DNA from 2 places in the Pradoshia sp. Z5_111 genome. Region 2 is predicted to be linked to the other one. Evidence: riboswitches for the same ligand, from Rfam matches in the RefSeq annotation. Region 2 holds a riboswitch; the other holds the start of a gene.
What was found. Region 2 has a riboswitch for glycine ahead of gcvT (glycine cleavage system aminomethyltransferase GcvT). Riboswitches for the same ligand answer to the same signal wherever they lie in the genome.

Region 1 (9,151 bases), on a different contig from region 2:
ACTGTCTGGCTCCCTGTAAATTGCCTCGAAAAAATAAACTTAATTCTAATAGTAGTTTACGAGCTTTATCAGGATCAGTCCGGCATAGGGCAGATATCGTATTTAGACTATTAAATAAGAAGTGTGGATGAATCTGAGCCTGCAAGGCTTTTATCTCAGCGTCCTTTAAAAGCTTAGCCTGCCGTTCCGCTTCCGCCAGCTCAAGCTGAGTGGAAAATAAATTAGCCAGCCCCTCTGCTAACTGCTGCTGAACTCTGTCTAATTTATCCGGCTTTGTATAATACAATTTTAAGGTTCCTGAGATTTCCCCATTCACTTTTAAAGGGAGAACGATGGCAGCTACGAGCGGACAGTCCTTATGCCTGCACTCGATTTCCTCCTTCGATTTAGCTATTGATACATATCCTGATTCAAGTACTTTCTTAGTCAGCCCAGTACTCGGCTTTACGCTAGGTTTATGATGATCAGAGGCTGCCCCCAAATGAGCGAGAACCAAATGTTCATCCGTGATAGAGACAGCATCCGCATCGGTTAAATTAAGCATAATTTTCGATATTTCTTTGCATGATTGGGTGTTCAAGCCCTGACGAAAATGTGGCAGAGTCTGGTCCGCAATTAAAAATGCCTGATTGGTTTGATTCGCACGTGCTATCTCTCCATCACGCTTTATAGACTGAACGATCAGCATGAACAACAGTGTTCCGAATCCATTCATGGTGATCATCGGCAAACCGATAAACTGCACGAGGCTCCATGCATGCTCAAGAGGTTTGGCAGTAGCTAGGATGATCACCATTTGCAGAGCTTCGAGGGACATCCCGATACCTGCAGCAAACAATGGCGTTATCTGACCCCCGCTCCTTTTTCTTCTGTTGCCTATATACCCTGCCAATATTCCGGCCAGGATGGTAGAAAAGGCGCAGGAAAAGGCAGTAAACCCTCCCAATGTATACCGGTGTATACCGGCTATCAGGCCAGCTCCTCCTCCAACAACGGGACCTCCCAATAATCCACCTATCACAACACCCATCACTCTTGTATTAGCAATGGCACTATCTTCTCCAATAGCTGAAAGCCATCTATTCTCCTCAACCATAGAAAGATAAACTTCTATTCCAGTATAATTACTAATAACCCCAAACATGCCGAATAATAGAAATAATTTCAACTGCTCATTTAGATTATGGTCTGGGTGAATGATTTGGCGAAAGGAATTCATTTTAGAAATTAAAAACGCTACAATGACAATAATGCCTACCTTTTCAAGCATAATTGGGACTAAATCTAACATGGCCAACTCCCCTGTTTAGCGAACTTTCCATCCTCTTCTATATTTGTTAATTCTCCTGCTATTATATTTGAAAAATTAAGAAAAACAAAAAGATAGCCCTTTCATTACTATTGTTATATTAAATGCACACTTCTATTATAGTTTCATCCTTTAAATCCCTTGACACAGTTTACAAGGAAATTATATTCTTGACTCTGTGACTCTATTAATATTCATTTTTATTCATAGCTCTGCTCTCCGTTTAGCAATAGCAGCAGTAACGTATTCTCACTTGAGTAAACGATTTTGTATGTCTTGTTATACGGGGTTCAGAAAGCTTATTAAACTTCAACAAGGAGAATCGTTATGTGGTTTATTTTTTCACTACTAACAGCTTTAGCATGGGGTGGTGCTGACCTATTTTATAAAAAGGGATCAGACAGCAATGACAAGTACAGCCATATTAAAATTATCATCATGGTTGGTCTTGTCATGGGAATTCATGCAACAGCCTATATGATTATAAAAGATATACAGTTCAACCCAATGGAGATGATTCATTATTTACCAGTATCTTCTTTATACATCCTTTCCATGGCATTTGGGTATATTGGTTTGCGCTATATTGAATTGTCTATCGCCTCACCAATACAGAATTCCTCAGGTGTCGTAACAAGCATTCTGCTCTTCATCTTTTTCACTCATGAGCTAAGTATCATTGAAGTACTTGGGATTATCATCATCACTCTTGGGATTGTGGGGATAGCCGTTCTGGAAAAAAGAGCAGAAGATGAAGCTCGTCGACTGAATTCTGAGCATATCGATAAAAAATACCAAATTGGTTTCTTGGCTATTATCTTCCCAATTTTATATTGCATTATTGATGGACTTGCTACATTTGCGGATGCCATCTATCTGGATGAATTGAATTTAATCAGCGAAAATTCAGCTTTGCTTGCGTATGAATATACCTTTTTCCTATGCGCTGCCGTATGTTTTATCTATCTTCGCTTTATTAAGAAGGAATCCTTCCATGTATTTAAAGAGCGCGATAAAGGGATAGCAGCTATTTTGGAAACGATTGGTCAATTTTTCTACGTATTTGCCATGGCATCAGGCTATGCAATTATTGCAGCACCATTGATTGCTTCTTACAGTATCTTTTCAATTATCCTGTCACGAATCTTCCTAAAAGAGAAACTGACTAAAAAACAATACATGATCATCGCAGTTGTTATCTTCGGTATTATCCTGCTGGGGATAGCGGATGAACTCTAAATTTCAATTTGCCTTTTAATAAAGTAGATTAAAGACCAAATCCATTTTGGATTTGGTCTTTTTTCAGAAAGAATTGCGCTACTATTAAAATAAACATGAAAAAGAGAGCTTTCGATTCTGGCCTTCCACTTAACCTCATTGCCATGCTTATATTTCTAAAGGAATGATCCTCAAGATGTTTAAAATAGTAAACAAAAAAGAGAGAGACCTAGTACCTTTCTTTACTATTTAATACTTATAGTAATTGTTTATCAGAACTGAAGCTTGTTTAGTATCATTAATTGATTGTTCAAAAGCAAGTATTTCAGATACCACACCACCTAATTCTAGTTCACCGCTTGATAAAGCTATATCAATAGTTGTGAAGGTAATATCGTAATGTTCCCTTGCTGTTAATCATTTCAAAAGCATATGGGTTATATTTATATCAAGTAAATCTTGGGCTCTTCCATATGCTTCAACAAATCATTTAATTACATGTACTTAGTTTGACAACATAATAATTTAGTGATAGCATTTTTTTCATAACATTTTTTCAGAATTATGTTAATAAATTAACATACTCTGAGAATTGATAATTTAATATAGCACGCTTTGATCGCTGTGGATAAAACTATGGCGGGAGCAGCTTCTGGAGAGACTGTATTTATACAGCGCCGAAGGATTCACAATCTCAGGCAAAAGGACAGAATGGTAACGATTTTTGTTATTCTTGCCCTTTTAGAGATTGGAGACAACCAATCTCTTTTTTTATTGTCCAATATCAATAGTGAGGTGAGACATAGTATCTAAATAAAGCGAGAAAAATGATAAATATCTATTTTACTAGGTGCCTGTTTTAGACATCTAAGATTAAACGGGGGCATGCAACTTGGCTAAGCAAGAGTTAAAAAGGGATTTAAAAAATCGTCATGTACAATTAATTGCAATTGGGGGCACAATTGGAACCGGCTTATTTTTAGGCTCCGGCAAATCCATTCATTTAGCCGGTCCATCCATCCTATTTTCTTATCTGATTATCGGAGTAGCTCTATTTTTTGTTATGAGAGCATTGGGTGAATTACTTTTATCCAATACAAATCATACATCATTTATCGATTTTGCAGCTGATTATTTGGGTCCATGGGCTGGATTTGTGACTGGCTGGACGTATTGGTTCTGCTGGATTATGACGGCCATGGCCGATATTATTGCTGTTGGTTTATATACACAATACTGGTTTGATATCCCGCAGTGGGTGCCTGCTATCATTTGTTTAGTCATTCTATTAGGATTAAATCTATTAACCGTCAAACTATTTGGTGAGTTAGAATTCTGGTTTGCCATTATTAAAGTCGTCACTATTGTTGCACTTATTGTCGTAGGAATCGTACTGCTTGTGATTGGATTTGAAACAGATAGCGGAACTGTTTCTGTTTCTAACCTTTGGAATCATGGCGGCATGTTCCCGAATGGAATATCCGGGTTCTTACTATCACTGCAAATGGTTGTCTTCTCCTTCGTTGGAGTAGAACTTATTGGTGTATCTGCTGCTGAAACAGCTAATCCGCGCAAAAACATTCCATCTGCTATCAACAAAATACCGGTACGGATTTTGCTGTTTTATGTAGGTGCCTTATTTGTTATTTTATGCATCAATCCTTGGGATCAATTAAGTGCAACAAGCAGCCCATTTGTAGGTGTCTTCGCCTTAATCGGTATCCCAATGGCGGCAGGTATTATCAACTTTGTTGTATTAACATCCGCAGCCTCTGCTGCAAACAGCGGTTTATTCTCAACCAGCCGGATTATGTACAACTTAAGCAATCATAATGAAGCACCAAAAAAATTTGGCAAATTAAATAAACATCATGTACCGAGCAATGCGTTAGTAACTTCTACTATTGTAGTTTCTGTCGGAGCACTGCTTAGCAAGCTGATACCAGAGCAGGCCTTTACAATCGTTACAACAATCAGCGCCATCTGTTTCATTTGGGTATGGAGCATTATTTTAATCTCGCATATCAAATATGTAAAAACGAGACCTGATTTAAGAGCTAAATCTACATTCAAAGCTCCATTAACACCAACTATAAATTATGTAATCCTAGGTATGTTTGCTTTCATACTCATTGTAATGCTCATTGCTGCGGAAACACGCTTAGCAATGCTGCTTACACCATTATGGTTTGTCTTATTGATTATCATATATAACTATCATAAAAAGAAGAGATTATGATAATAGAGCAAAACTAAAAATAATAATGCACTCCAGTTGTTAGATCACACTTAACAATTGGAGTGCATTTTTTATCCATAGCATTTCTGTATTAAATGAAAACTTAGTCCAGCGATACCGAACTTAGCCAATATAGTTTCAAAACGATTTTTATTTATGATTCTCGATTTCCTCCTTATTCTGCGGTATATTCACTGTGAAAGGATCAAGCTCAACTCTCTCTAAAAATGGATAAAAATCAAACTGCATAATAGCATGATCCATATCAAAATTGTTGATTTTTTGAATGATATCCCCCTCATATACAACTTCTCCACTTAAATCAAATACTGATTGAAAATGCATTGTATCTTTATCAAGGACTTTAACATGGTTACGATCTATATATGGTGTATAATCCTCGTCTGTATCCACAAACCTTTGATCAATTATATTAAACACATACCCTAAAGTATCGAGCAAATTCTCATATTTTTCTCCCTTAAGACTCTTAGGAAATCCATATAAATTATAGTCAACAATCAATTGATCCTTTTCATGTTTGATACCATTAACTCGGATCGACTTATCAGAACGTTGACTATTCAATGTAAAGGAGGTACCTGCCGCTAGTTTTTTTTCTGCTGAAGGTTCTGATAGACTTAAATGTGGATAGAAAGTGATGGATTTAGCATCTGGATCTAAATTCCCTATCGTTCGAAATTCACGTACTTTACCATTTGTTTTCTTATTAACTTTTACAGGATTTCCAATATCCAACCGATTCCCCTTATTGTCAGTTGCCTTCCCTAAAAATATATCATCATTCTCATACTCTGTTTTTGTTTCAAACATAATAGTCGATGTAATGCTTCCATAAAGCAATTCATTAACTTTAATTTGGACATTTTCATTCGGATAGTTTTTTGTGTAATCTAATGCGATAGCTTTATTCTTTTTTTGTTTAATCGGAACCGAGAAATTCCATTCTCCTTTAGTCCCATTAATGCTATGGATCATGATTGGCAAATTAAAATTCTCCTTTAATTCCTCATATGGATAATTTAAAGTCATTTGAAAATCAAACCCATCTCCTTTTTTCTTAAAAGCAGTTGATTGCCCATTAAGCCAGGGATCAGCATCCCCTTCATAATTCTCGAAATTTCCATCCATACTTAACTCATCGCTCTCTCCTGGATTTTGCTCTCTTAGATTGCCATCTACATGTCCCGTAATCGAAACAATATATCCATCAAAATACGCATTAGTCAGAGTTACATTAATTCCCTTTTTAGTACTGGTCTCATTTAATTCGGTAACCAGGTTTTGTTTTGCTAATTCTATGCCAAGTGGATCATCAAAATCTTTAAATATTTGACCTACTAAAGGAGTTTTTGCGAGTACTTTGTTCATCGTAGGATGGATAAATCCTGAACTGATTGTCAAAGATAGAATTGCTATAGAAGCCACTCCCCCGTATAGAAATTTTCTTTTCATCGTCTGTGGTCTCTTTTTTTCATGTCCCTGCTTTAACCCATCATCAATGGCCTTAAACACACTTTCTTTAGGTACTGGTATTTGGTTAAATGCCTTCTTTAAATCCTTTTCTTCCATGGTCGAATCCCTCCTCATTTAAGATTTTTTTTAGTGCCTCTTTCCCTCTGCTTAAATTGGTTTTAACGGTTCCTTCAGGTATTTGCATAATAGTGCTGATTGTTTTAATAGAATAATCATGATAATAAAACAAAAGAATGCTTGTCCGATAATTCTCTTTAATTTGGACCAAAGCATCCATTAATTCTCCACAATCAACTTCTTTCTTTTTCTCCGATTGCGGAATCATACCTATTAATATTTCATCCGAGAAAGGTATAACAGTTCCTCTCTTTTTGACCACTTGTCCAGCACAGCGAATGATAATTTTCGTGAGCCAAGTCATGAAGTACTCAGGATGTTTCAAAGAATGAATTGAGATAAAGGCCTGATATGTTGCATCCTGAACCACATCCAATGCATCCTCCTGATTGTTAACATATATATAAGCCGTTCGATATATTCTTTCATAATGCTGCTTAACTAATCGTTCAAAGCTCTTTTTATTCCCCTTTATAGCTTTCTTGACCAGCCTCTGCTCTTCCTTGTAATCCACTTTCTCGCCCCCTTCTGTCTATTAGTGATGAATTTCCCTAAAAAGGTTTCAAATATTGGAAGTTTTTTATATTTATTTAGGATACTGAACACATACTTAGATTTATATATATTTCTACAGTACATCAACCAGCTTCACATCGCCTTTGTTTTTTAGGAAAATAATCCTGCTAAAGTAACCATGATTTTAATGTACTAAGCTCCCAAATATCTAAAAAGGTACAAAAAAACAGCCTTACATCCATAATTGAATGCAAGACTGCTTGAGGTTTATTTTATAAGGATATTGATTGGAATTATTCGTGTTTGTGCATATCGATGACCATACGGCCCTGGATTTTACCCGCTTCCATTTCTTCAAAAATATCATTTACTTCATGCAAGCATCTTGTTTCAACGATTGGCACTACTTTGCCCTCTGCTCCAAATTGGAAGGCTTCTTCTAAATCCTTACGTGTACCAACTAAGGAACCAACGATTTGAATACCATCCAATACGGTTTTCACGATAGCCAAATCCATTGTTTCAGGAGGTAACCCTACTGCAACAACTTTAGCCGTGGCACGAACAGAGTTAACAGCCTGGTTAAAGGCAACTTTGGAAACAGCTGTAACAACTGCAGCATGAGCTCCTCCAACTTTCTCCTGAATCCACTCACCTGCATCTCCATCTGTTAATGGATTACATACAAGGTCTGCTCCTACTTCTTTGGACAATGCCAATTTATCATCATTAATATCCACTGCAATTACCTTTGCGTTAAATACATTTTTCGCATATTGGATCGCAAGGTTACCTAATCCACCACAGCCATAGATAGCAATCCATTGACCAGGTTTAATATCAGAAACTTTGATTGCTTTGTAGCAAGTTACACCTGCGCAAGTAATACTGCTTGCTTGAGCTGGATCTAGTCCTTCAGGTACTTTAACTGCATAGTCCGCTTCTACGATACATTGTTCAGCCATTGCTCCATCAACCGTGAAACCGGCATTTTGTACGCTGCGGCAGAAGGTTTCATTTCCTGTCACACAGTACTCGCAAGTTCCGCATCCCTTAAAGAACCAGGCAATGCTGACACGATCTCCTATCTTTAAACTGGTAACATCGTCTGCAATTTCTTTCACAATGCCGATTCCTTCATGTCCAGGTATTCTTCCCGGAACTGCGCCGAAATCGCCTTTTGCTACGTGCAAGTCTGTATGACACACTCCGCAATATTCTACATCAACTAAAGCTTGACCGGGTTTTAACTTTGGCAGTTCCTTTTCAACTAATTCCACTTTGCCAGGGTTCTTTGCACTCACTACAGCAGCTTTCATTCCAATCAATCCTCCGTATGTATATTTAACTTGCTCAACATTTCACATACTTAGTATAAATGTGTAAACTCGTAAAATCAACACAAATTGAGGAATTTTCTATATTTTTATAATCATAAAAATACAATTCGAACTAATAGGTGCTTTAATATAATGATGTATTAACTTTTTATCTCTATAAAGGAAATCTTCCTCTCATTTATCAAACTACAATAAAAAACTTGCTTATGACATTTATTTATTTAAAAATAGGCTAACTTCTTCGACACTTGGGTAAGAATTTTGAGTGCCTCGTTTTGTGACACTTAATGCTGCAAAGGCGGTTGCCATATTAATCGATTGTAATACATCCTTATTCTGTACATAATAATGAGCAAAACAGCCAATAAACGCATCTCCTGCACCAGTCGTATCAACAGCTTCTACCTTAAATGAATCTACCGTATGAGCACCGCTTTTGGTTACCCACATTACTCCACGGCTTCCCATCGTTACAATGACATTTGTAACTCCTTTATCTACCAGACTGGCTGCTGCAGCTTTAATTTGCTCAACCGTTGAAACAGGCATTCCGGTCAAGATTTCCAGTTCACTTTCATTTGGAACGAAAAAGTCACATTTACATACATAGTTAAAATCTAAATTTTTCGCAGCAGGCGCTGGATTCAAGATAACAGGAATCCCGTGCTCGTTTCCAAATTCTATCGCCCGATAAACGGTTTCAAGGGAAATTTCCAATTGAAGCACAATTAAAGAGCATGTCTTAAGCTTATCTGCTGCTTTATCTACATCCTCTGGTAAAAGATATTTATTTGCACCTTTAATGATTAAAATGCGATTATGAGAATCTGGATCTACGAAGATTGGTGCAACCCCACTGGAGCTTCCGGGAACCTTATTTGTAAATTCTGTATCAATTCCATAGCGTTCAAGATT
Region 2 (9,151 bases):
GGAAGGGCTGTTTTAGATCGGTGAGCACTCTATTATTATTCAAATGCCTCATATACCTTTAATTTTTTTCCTTTAATAGTTTTATTCTTCATCGCCTGTAATACGACGGGACCTTTATTATTCAAAATTTCAACAAATGTAGCCTGATCTTGAATTGTGATAATTCCAATGTCCTCAGCTGCTATGCCTTCAATTTTTGCGATTGTTCCAACAAAATCAACAGCACGCAATTTCTTTTTCTTGCCGCCATTGAAAAACAGCTTCATTATCCCACTGTTTAATTCGGTCGCTTTATCTTCCTTTATCTCATTTGCAAACATTTTCGCATCGAAATCCGGCCTGCATTTTTCTACTTCTGCTTCACTTGGCTCCTCTTTTACCGGAATAGCAAAGCCTATATATTCTTCTGTCTCTCTCAACAATTCTTCATCTCTAGGAGTTACAAAAGAAATAGCTACTCCCGTATGTCCCGCACGGCCCGTTCTTCCCGTCCTATGTACATAGGATTCCTTTTCCACTGGAAAATCATAATTCAACACATGCGTAATATTATCAATATCTATTCCGCGCGCAGCAACATCGGTGGCAATTAAATATCGAAACTCACCCCGTTTGAATTGGTTCATAACATCAAAGCGATCCTCTTGATACATTCCACCATGAATTTTACCGCATGAATACTCCCATTTAACCAATGTATCAAACAGATTATTTACCTGTTCCTGTGTGCGGCAAAAAACAATGCAGCTATCCGCATTCTCAATCGTTGTAACTTTCCTTAGCAGTTCCGCTTTGTTTTCATGCTTGACCCTATAATAAGAGTGTTCGATCAGCTGAGTCGTCATCTCTTTTTTATTAATTTCAATAAAGACTGGTTCTTTTAGATATTGATTAGATAGCTTTTGAATATCATCCGGCAATGTTGCTGAAAACAACATGCTGATTCGTTCCTTAGGTAATTCATTTATTATCGCTTCAACCTGATCAATAAAGCCCATATTCAACATTTCATCTGCTTCATCAATTACCAGATAGCGCAGTTCACCAACGTTTAATGTTCCTTTTTGAATATGATCTAACACTCTGCCCGGTGTTCCAACGACAATATGATTTTTTTGCTTAAGCTCCAGCTGTTGCTTGGCAAATGGTTGCTTTCCATAAACAGCTGCTGCTTTAATCCGCTTAAATCGACCAATATTCGTTAAATCGTCCTTCACCTGTGCAGCCAATTCTCTGGTCGGTGTTAGGATAAGTGCCTGAGGTTTATTTTCGATCCACTCTATATGATTACAAATCGGGATTCCATACGCAGCTGTTTTCCCACTGCCAGTTTGTGCTTTTACGATAAGATCCTGATTACCAATCGCAATTGGAATCACCTTTTGCTGGACCTCTGTCGGTTGAAAATAATTCATTTTACTTAATGCCCGAATAATTTCGGGACTTATGTCAAAATCATTGAAGCTATGTTCAGTCATGTATGTTCCTCTTTTTCGGTTACTTAGCTGATTCTCCACTTGAGAGATGCTTTTATCCATTATACCTGATTTGCACTGATTAATCGAAATTAGAAGGATAGTCTAATCTCAGGTTCCCGTCATTTTAAGGCACCTTTTAATAGTAGAATATTTATTGGACAGCCATCCCACCCGATAAAAAAGCGATATTATTAGAGTATCACACCCGTAAAAGAATTAATTGTCTATTTACCTATCCCATTCATGTACTAAAACACTGTATAATAATGAATCTCGCCAGCCCATTCTCATGAGCAAATGGTCGCGAATGATGCCTTCCCTAACCATTCCTGCTTTTTCTAACACCTTCGCTGAACCTATATTTCTTGGGTCACAGGTTGCAAAAATACGATGCAGGTTCAGTTCCTTAAATCCAAAGTCAATTAACAAACACGCAACTTCTGTAGCCACTCCTTTTCTCCAGTAATCCGAATTAACAATATAGCCAATTTCTCCAGCTTTATTAGTGAAACTTCGTATAGTAAGTTCTCCAGCCCCAATCATATTTCCATTATAAATAATTGCGAAGACAAACCTTGCTCTTGTTTTTTTTGTTGAATCCTCGATTACTTGGCTCACAAATTTTTTCGATTCTTCTTTCGTATTCGGTCCCCATGGCTGATACTTACAAACGATATCTTGTGATGCGTATTTATGTACATCAACCCAGTCACTACTAATCATTTCTCTCAGCATGATTCTTTCATTTGAAAGGCAGAATGTATTTTCGATCGTATTTCCCTTCCTATCCTGAACGACAGATTATTCATTCTTCTAAAAAAGCAGCTATCTAGTCATGATAGCTGCTTAAAATGTATTCTTATTAATTTTGATATCTCAATACAGGCTTACGAGCAGCCAGTGCCTCATCCAAACGGCTGATTACCGTTGTATGCGGTGCTTCCTGTACAATTTCCGGATTCTCCTCTGCTTCTCTGGCAATTTGAATCATAGCATCAATAAAGCCATCCAGTGTTTCTTTTGATTCTGTTTCTGTTGGCTCAATCATCATGCATTCTTCCACATTCAAAGGGAAATAAATGGTTGGAGGATGATAGCCAAAGTCTAGCAATCTCTTGGCAATATCAAGAGCCCGTACACCAAGTTTCTTCTGACGTTTTCCGCTAATCACAAACTCATGCTTACAGTGCTTATCATATGGAAGATCATAATACTCCGCCAATCTTCTCATCATATAGTTTGCATTTAAGACAGCATACTCTGTTACTGCCTTCAATCCGTCTGGTCCCATAGACCGAATATACGTATAGGCACGGACATTGATTCCAAAATTTCCATAGTACGGCTTTACTCTGCCAATTGATTGCGGACGATTGTAATCAAGCTGATAGCCATTCTCTTCTTTTACAATAAGCGGTTTTGGTAAGAACGGAATTAACTCCTTCTTAACCCCAACCGGCCCTGAACCTGGTCCACCGCCGCCATGTGGTCCAGTAAATGTCTTATGCAAGTTAAGATGAACAACGTCAAATCCCATATCACCCGGTCGAGCCTTGGATAGGACAGCATTCAGATTGGCACCGTCATAGTATAGTTTCCCACCGGCATCATGAATAATTTCGGCCATCTCGATGATCTGTTCTTCAAAAAGTCCCAGTGTATTTGGATTTGTAAGCATCAAAGCTGCTGTATCTTTCCCTACAACATTCTTCAAATCTTCCAGATCAACTAAACCATCCGGCCCTGACTTCACGGTAACAGTTTGCAATCCCGCAACTGTGGCTGAGGCAGGATTCGTACCATGAGCAGAATCAGGAACAATTACTTTTACGCGGTCAAAGTCACCATTCGACTCATGATAGGCGCGAATCATCATTAATCCCGTCCACTCTCCATGCGCTCCCGCAGCCGGTTGCAAAGTGACTTCGTCCATACCAGTGATTTCCTTTAGACTTTGCTGCAAATCATACATTAACTCTAATGAACCCTGTACAGCTTCTGCGTCCTGCAGGGGATGAACATGTGCAAATCCATTTAGACGGGCAACATTTTCATTAATTTTCGGATTATATTTCATAGTACAGGAACCGAGCGGATAGAAACCGGAATCAACGCCATGGTTTCTTCTCGAAAGTGCCGTATAATGACGCATGATATCCAACTCGGATACTTCAGGCAGCTTTGGTTCCTCAGTTCGAATGAACTCCTCAGGCAAAAGATCGGTTAAGGCTGCCTCCGGAACATCCATTTCCGGCAACGAATAGCCGATACGGCCCGGCTTGGTTTGTTCAAATATTAATGGCTGATCCTGTTTATTCATGAAAATCCCCCAATTCCTGTGCAAATCTATCAATCTCTTCTTTTGTACGCAGCTCCGTCACTGCCACAAGCATATGATTGGTTAAAGCAGGATAATCATTAGCTAAATCGTAACCACCAATTATGCCTTTTTGGAGGAGCATTTTATTAGCTGCAGCTACAGAACCATTTAACTTAACAACAAACTCATTGAATGAAGGTCCTTCAAAGGTAATTTCAAGTCCACTTGCTTTTACTTGTTCCTTTGCATAATGCGCTTTTTGAAGATTTTGAAGCGCCATCTCCTGCACGCCTTTCTTACCTAACGCAGTCATTGCCACAGAGGCTGCGAGAGCATTTAATGCCTGGTTTGAGCAAATATTTGAGGTCGCTTTATCGCGGCGAATATGCTGTTCTCTCGCCTGCAGGGTTAATACAAACCCGCGCTTCCCGTCCTCATCAACTGTTTGGCCAACCAAACGTCCAGGTACTTTTCTCATTAGCTTAGAAGTAACTGCGAAATATCCGCAATGAGGTCCGCCAAATGCAGCCGGAATTCCAAAAGGCTGTGCATCCCCAATGACAATATCTGCACCGAATTCACCCGGCGGTTTCAGAACACCCAATGAAAGTGGGTTACTTGAAACAATTAACATTCCTTTATGTTCATGAACAATTTGTTCAATTTCAGCTAAGTTTTCGATTCGGCCAAAGAAGTTTGGATATTGAGTAATAAAACCAGCCACCCCTTCAGTCATCATACCCGCCAATTGTTCTGTATCCGTTACCCCGTTTTTACAGGGAACAACTTCAAGCTCAAGATATTGGCCTTTTGCATAAGTGGATAAAACAGCCCGTGATTCTGGGTGCACTGCCTCTGAAACAAGCAGCTTCTTACGGCGTGTATGTCCTGCTGAGAGCATGGCTGCCTCGGCCAGAGCAGTTCCCCCATCATACATGGAGGAGTTCGCCACATCCATTCCGGTCAGTTCACAAATCATCGTTTGATATTCAAAAATAGCCTGCAATTCTCCCTGGGAAATTTCCGGTTGATAAGGTGTATAAGCGGTATAAAACTCTGATCTTGAGATAACGTGATCAACGATGACCGGCATGTAATGGTCATATACTCCCGCTCCAAGAAAAGAACTATGGGTCCTGAGATTGGCATTTTTCTCGGCCAGCTCTGTTAATTCTTTCAGAAGTGATGATTCAGACTTTGCTTTTTTTAGCTTGTATTCACCCTTAAACCTTACTTTTTCAGGTATATCAGAAAATAAGTCATCGATTGATTCTACACCAATCGCTGTTAACATCTGTTCAGTATCCTGCTCTGTCATTGGTAAATAACGATGCTTCATTTTTTTACTCCTCCTGCCTGAGTGCGTTTATAAAATGGAGTACTAACAATTTTCGCCTTTAATCTTTTTCCCCGTATCTCAACCTCGACTACTTCATCAAGGTTAGCGAATTCTACATTAATCAGGACAAGGCCTACGTTTTTCTTTAAGGTTGGGGATTGTGTTCCAGTGGTCACTTCTCCTATTTTTTCATCCTTAACGAAAACCGGATACCCATGTCTCGGAATACCGCGGTCAATCATTTCGATTCCGACAAGCTTTCTAGGGGCACCATTTTCCTTCTGTCCCTTTAAAACTTCCTTACCAATAAAATGTTCTTTATCAGTTTTTACAGCGAACCCAATTCCTGCTTCGATAGGTGAAATCTCTGGTGATAGCTCTTGGCCATATAAGGGAAGTTTTGCTTCAAACCGAAGCGTATCTCTTGCCCCCAGTCCACATGGAACTAACCCCTTATCCTTACCGATTTCTAAAAGATCCTTCCAAAGTTTCACTGCATCTTCGCTCTTACAGTACAATTCAAATCCATCTTCTCCGGTGTAGCCAGTTCTTGAAACCAGTACACTAATGCCATTTATTATGACATCTTCACGAAAAGCAAAGAAACCAATGGTATCGAGATCCACTTCTTCTACAAGGTTCTGTAGAATATCAGCAGCAAGCGGTCCCTGTATGGCCAATTGTCCTATTTGTTCCGATACATTTTTTAGTTCCACATCTTCGCTGACATGCTTTTCTAGCCATTCAAAATCTTTATCAATATTAGATGCGTTCACAACTAACAAATAATCATCTTCATCTTTTTTATAAATAATCAGGTCATCAACCGTTCCGCCATCCTCATAGCACATAGCGGAATATTGTGCCCGGCCCGTTTTCAGCTTACTGACATCGTTGGTCATCATGAGCTGCAAAAACGGTAGTGAGCCAGCACCCTTAACGATAAATTCGCCCATATGTGATACATCAAAGAGGCCTGCTTTTGTACGTACTGCTTCATGCTCCTGTTTAATGCCTGAAAATTGGACAGGCAATTCCCAGCCGCCAAAATCAATTGTTTTTCCTCCATACTCCCTGTACACACTGATCAACGGAGTCTGCTTTAATTCTCCCATCCTTACCCTCCTAAAAAGTTCGTTATATACGGATTCTCTTGCTAGTTATGACATTTAAACGATTGCTTGTTAACTTATTAAGTAAAACGCCGCTTTTCCGCATTTGACCGAGGTGATATACCCTTCAGTGATCCACGAAAAAAAGGACAGAAACCTCCCTAATTAGGGGGCTCTGTCCTGATACCTGAAAGTTTACCGCCGGATAACGTACTTCGGCGTTTCCTCTTGGGTGGCTTCACAATAAAGGAAGCGCTCTCCAGAGATGCGTCCAGCAAGAGTCTCTGTACCTGAGAGATTCATGGTTTCACCATTTGCTCCTTCGGTGCCGCAGTATGCGGTCTCTCCCCTTGCCTTCATTCGCTCATATAATTATGTAAATTGGTCATACTAAACAAAAAGCAAGAGATAAGCCGTTTTCTAAATAGTCTTACATTTATATCCTACCATCAACAATTATCAGGTGGCAACAATTACGTTATCTCTGATGAATGAATAAGAAACTAAAAAAATTGTCAGTAATACCTCAGCTTTATTGCGGTGAAAAATCGTTTAGGGGTCGGCTTAATCAATTCCTTATAAATGTCCGTCAACCGCACAAGGCGTTAATCAGATTTTAGCCGAAGATTACCCTTCTACTGTTATTTTGGAATTGATAGTAGCACCTATCTGAGACGGAGATTTCTATAAATTACTATCAAACATTAATCTAACTAGCTTAAGTAAAGAAAGTTGGGATTCACATTGAGTTTAACACCAAAGGTCTATTTTGATGAAGATTGGGAAAAGGAGCTTGAAGAAAAGATTATGGAGGACGGCCCATGGTGCAGCTACTCTCTTTTTAAACTCGGATTGGAGGCCGAAAAGCATAATCTGATTCCAGATTTCAACGGCCTCCTTGCACCAAAGCATTTATCAGGATTTACACCTTTAAACCATCAGCTCGAAGCTGCTACCGAAGTCATTGAAAGAATGAATGGTAAAGCCATATTGGCTGATGAAGTGGGTCTTGGCAAAACGATAGAGGCCGGTCTTATTTTAAAGGAATATATGATTCGGGGCCTGGCAAGCAAAATACTAATACTAGTCCCAGCCTCTCTCGTATCCCAATGGGCAAAGGAGCTTAATCAGAAGTTTCACATACCTGCTGTCATATATAGAAAGGGGTATGGGTGGGATTCTGAATGTATAATCACTTCCATAGATACTGCTAAACGAGAGCCTCATCGTTCTGCCATATTGGAACAAACCTATGACATTGTCATCATAGATGAAGCTCACAAGTTAAAAAACAATAAAACCAAAAACTATGAGTTTGTACAAAAAGTCCAAAGAAAGTTCTGTCTACTATTAACGGCAACCCCTATTCAAAACAAGCTAGAAGAAATTTTTTATCTTGTATCATTGCTTAAGCCAGGGCATTTAGGAAGCTATGCCAAATTTAATGAACGCTTCTCTGCTAAGAAACGTTCATTAAAGGATGATGCTTATTTAAAAGAATTGGTTAATATGGTGATGATTCGAAATAAACGCCAGGATACCGGCATTGAATGGACAAAGAGAAAGGTTGAAACCATTTTTATAGATTTCACCGAAAAGGAGCAGGCTCTATATGATGGAGTTTCTTCATTTAGGAAAGAATTGCCGGAGGGTATCGGAAGTACATTTTCTTCTTTAATCCTCCAGCGTGAGGCATGCAGCAGCAGAGAAGCCGTCTACTTTACGCTGAAAAATATGCTCGATCGAAACCCAGATGCCGGACTAAGCTTTAAGGAAGCCATACATAACCTTATCAACCTGGTCGAACTGGTTGATGGCAATTCAAAAGCAAAAAAAGCGCTTGAATTGATTCATTCCATAAAAGATAAGGTTATCATTTTTACCGAGTATCGAGCCACACAATTATATTTGCAGTGGTTTCTTAAGCAAAATGGAATCAGCTCTGTTCCATTCCGCGGCGGATTTAAACGCAGTAAGAAGGACTGGATGAAGGAACTATTTGAAAAACAAGCGCAAGTCTTAATTGCTACAGAAGCAGGTGGAGAAGGAATTAACCTGCAGTTTTGCCATCATATTATAAACTTTGATTTACCTTGGAATCCGATGCGCCTGGAACAAAGAATCGGCCGAATTCACAGACTTGGACAAACAGAAGATGTCCGAATCTATAATTTTGCGACCAGAAATACTATTGAAGATCATATTATGAAAATTCTCTACGAAAAAATTCAATTATTTGAACGCGTCGTAGGAGAACTTGATGATATTTTAACAAGGCTGGAGGTTAAGAATCTTGAAGAGCATTTAACCGATATCCTCAATAAATCAAAAACAGAGGGTGAGATGAAGGTTAAAATGGATAATCTCACTTCTCTAATACAGCTTGCTCAAGATTTAAAAAAGGAGATGCCATCACATGCAGCAACAGGAAATTCTTGAGTTTCTCGTTCAATTTTTCACAGCCAATCAATGTGAAATCATCAATCAAGGGCCAGGTCATCTAACTGTGCAATTGACGATTGATATGGATAAAGAACTAATGAACCGCCCTTTTTATTGGCATTATCTCGAGAAAGTTGGCGGAGTGCCCAATCCGATGAGTTTAACGTTTATCCTCGATAAAGAGGCAGCTCCTCCTGATTTAAAAGGGGAATTCATACATTTCGGATCCCCTCGCCTGCACCAAATATTCGCGTCTGCCCAAAGACTATCTAAGCATATCCGTTTATTTGAGGAGATTAAAATGACTAGTGGTCAGATGCCTTTATTTCCCTGGTTAGGTGTAAATGTTAATATCTCCTATGAATGCGACCGAAAAAAGGATTTATTCTTTTCAATAGGATTAAACCTGATCAACGGTCTTTTTGTAGAAAATTTCATTGATTCAGCTGATAAACTGTCA

Region 1: another riboswitch for glycine. It lies ahead of AC4D4A_RS15545 (amino acid permease); the one in region 2 lies ahead of gcvT (glycine cleavage system aminomethyltransferase GcvT).

The regions. Positions count from the first base shown of each region.
Region 1 covers NZ_JBZCPQ010000008.1:43,231-52,381, forward strand. The annotation lists gene AC4D4A_RS15535 (LytS/YhcK type 5TM receptor domain-containing protein) at 1-1,291, opposite strand, end outside; gene AC4D4A_RS15540 (DMT family transporter) at 1,637-2,548, shown strand; glycine riboswitch at 3,170-3,247, shown strand; gene AC4D4A_RS15545 (amino acid permease) at 3,420-4,766, shown strand; gene AC4D4A_RS15550 (DUF4179 domain-containing protein) at 4,917-6,359, opposite strand; gene AC4D4A_RS15555 (sigma-70 family RNA polymerase sigma factor) at 6,328-6,894, opposite strand; gene adhP (alcohol dehydrogenase AdhP) at 7,190-8,215, opposite strand; gene rbsK (ribokinase) at 8,450-9,151, opposite strand, start outside.
Region 2 covers NZ_JBZCPQ010000005.1:12,468-21,618, reverse strand. The annotation lists gene AC4D4A_RS11565 (DEAD/DEAH box helicase) at 36-1,478, opposite strand; gene AC4D4A_RS11560 (GNAT family N-acetyltransferase) at 1,707-2,213, opposite strand; gene gcvPB (aminomethyl-transferring glycine dehydrogenase subunit GcvPB) at 2,341-3,798, opposite strand; gene gcvPA (aminomethyl-transferring glycine dehydrogenase subunit GcvPA) at 3,791-5,137, opposite strand; gene gcvT (glycine cleavage system aminomethyltransferase GcvT) at 5,134-6,252, opposite strand; glycine riboswitch at 6,423-6,514, opposite strand; glycine riboswitch at 6,518-6,609, opposite strand; gene AC4D4A_RS11540 (DEAD/DEAH box helicase) at 7,057-8,688, shown strand; gene AC4D4A_RS11535 (YqhG family protein) at 8,666-9,151, shown strand, end outside.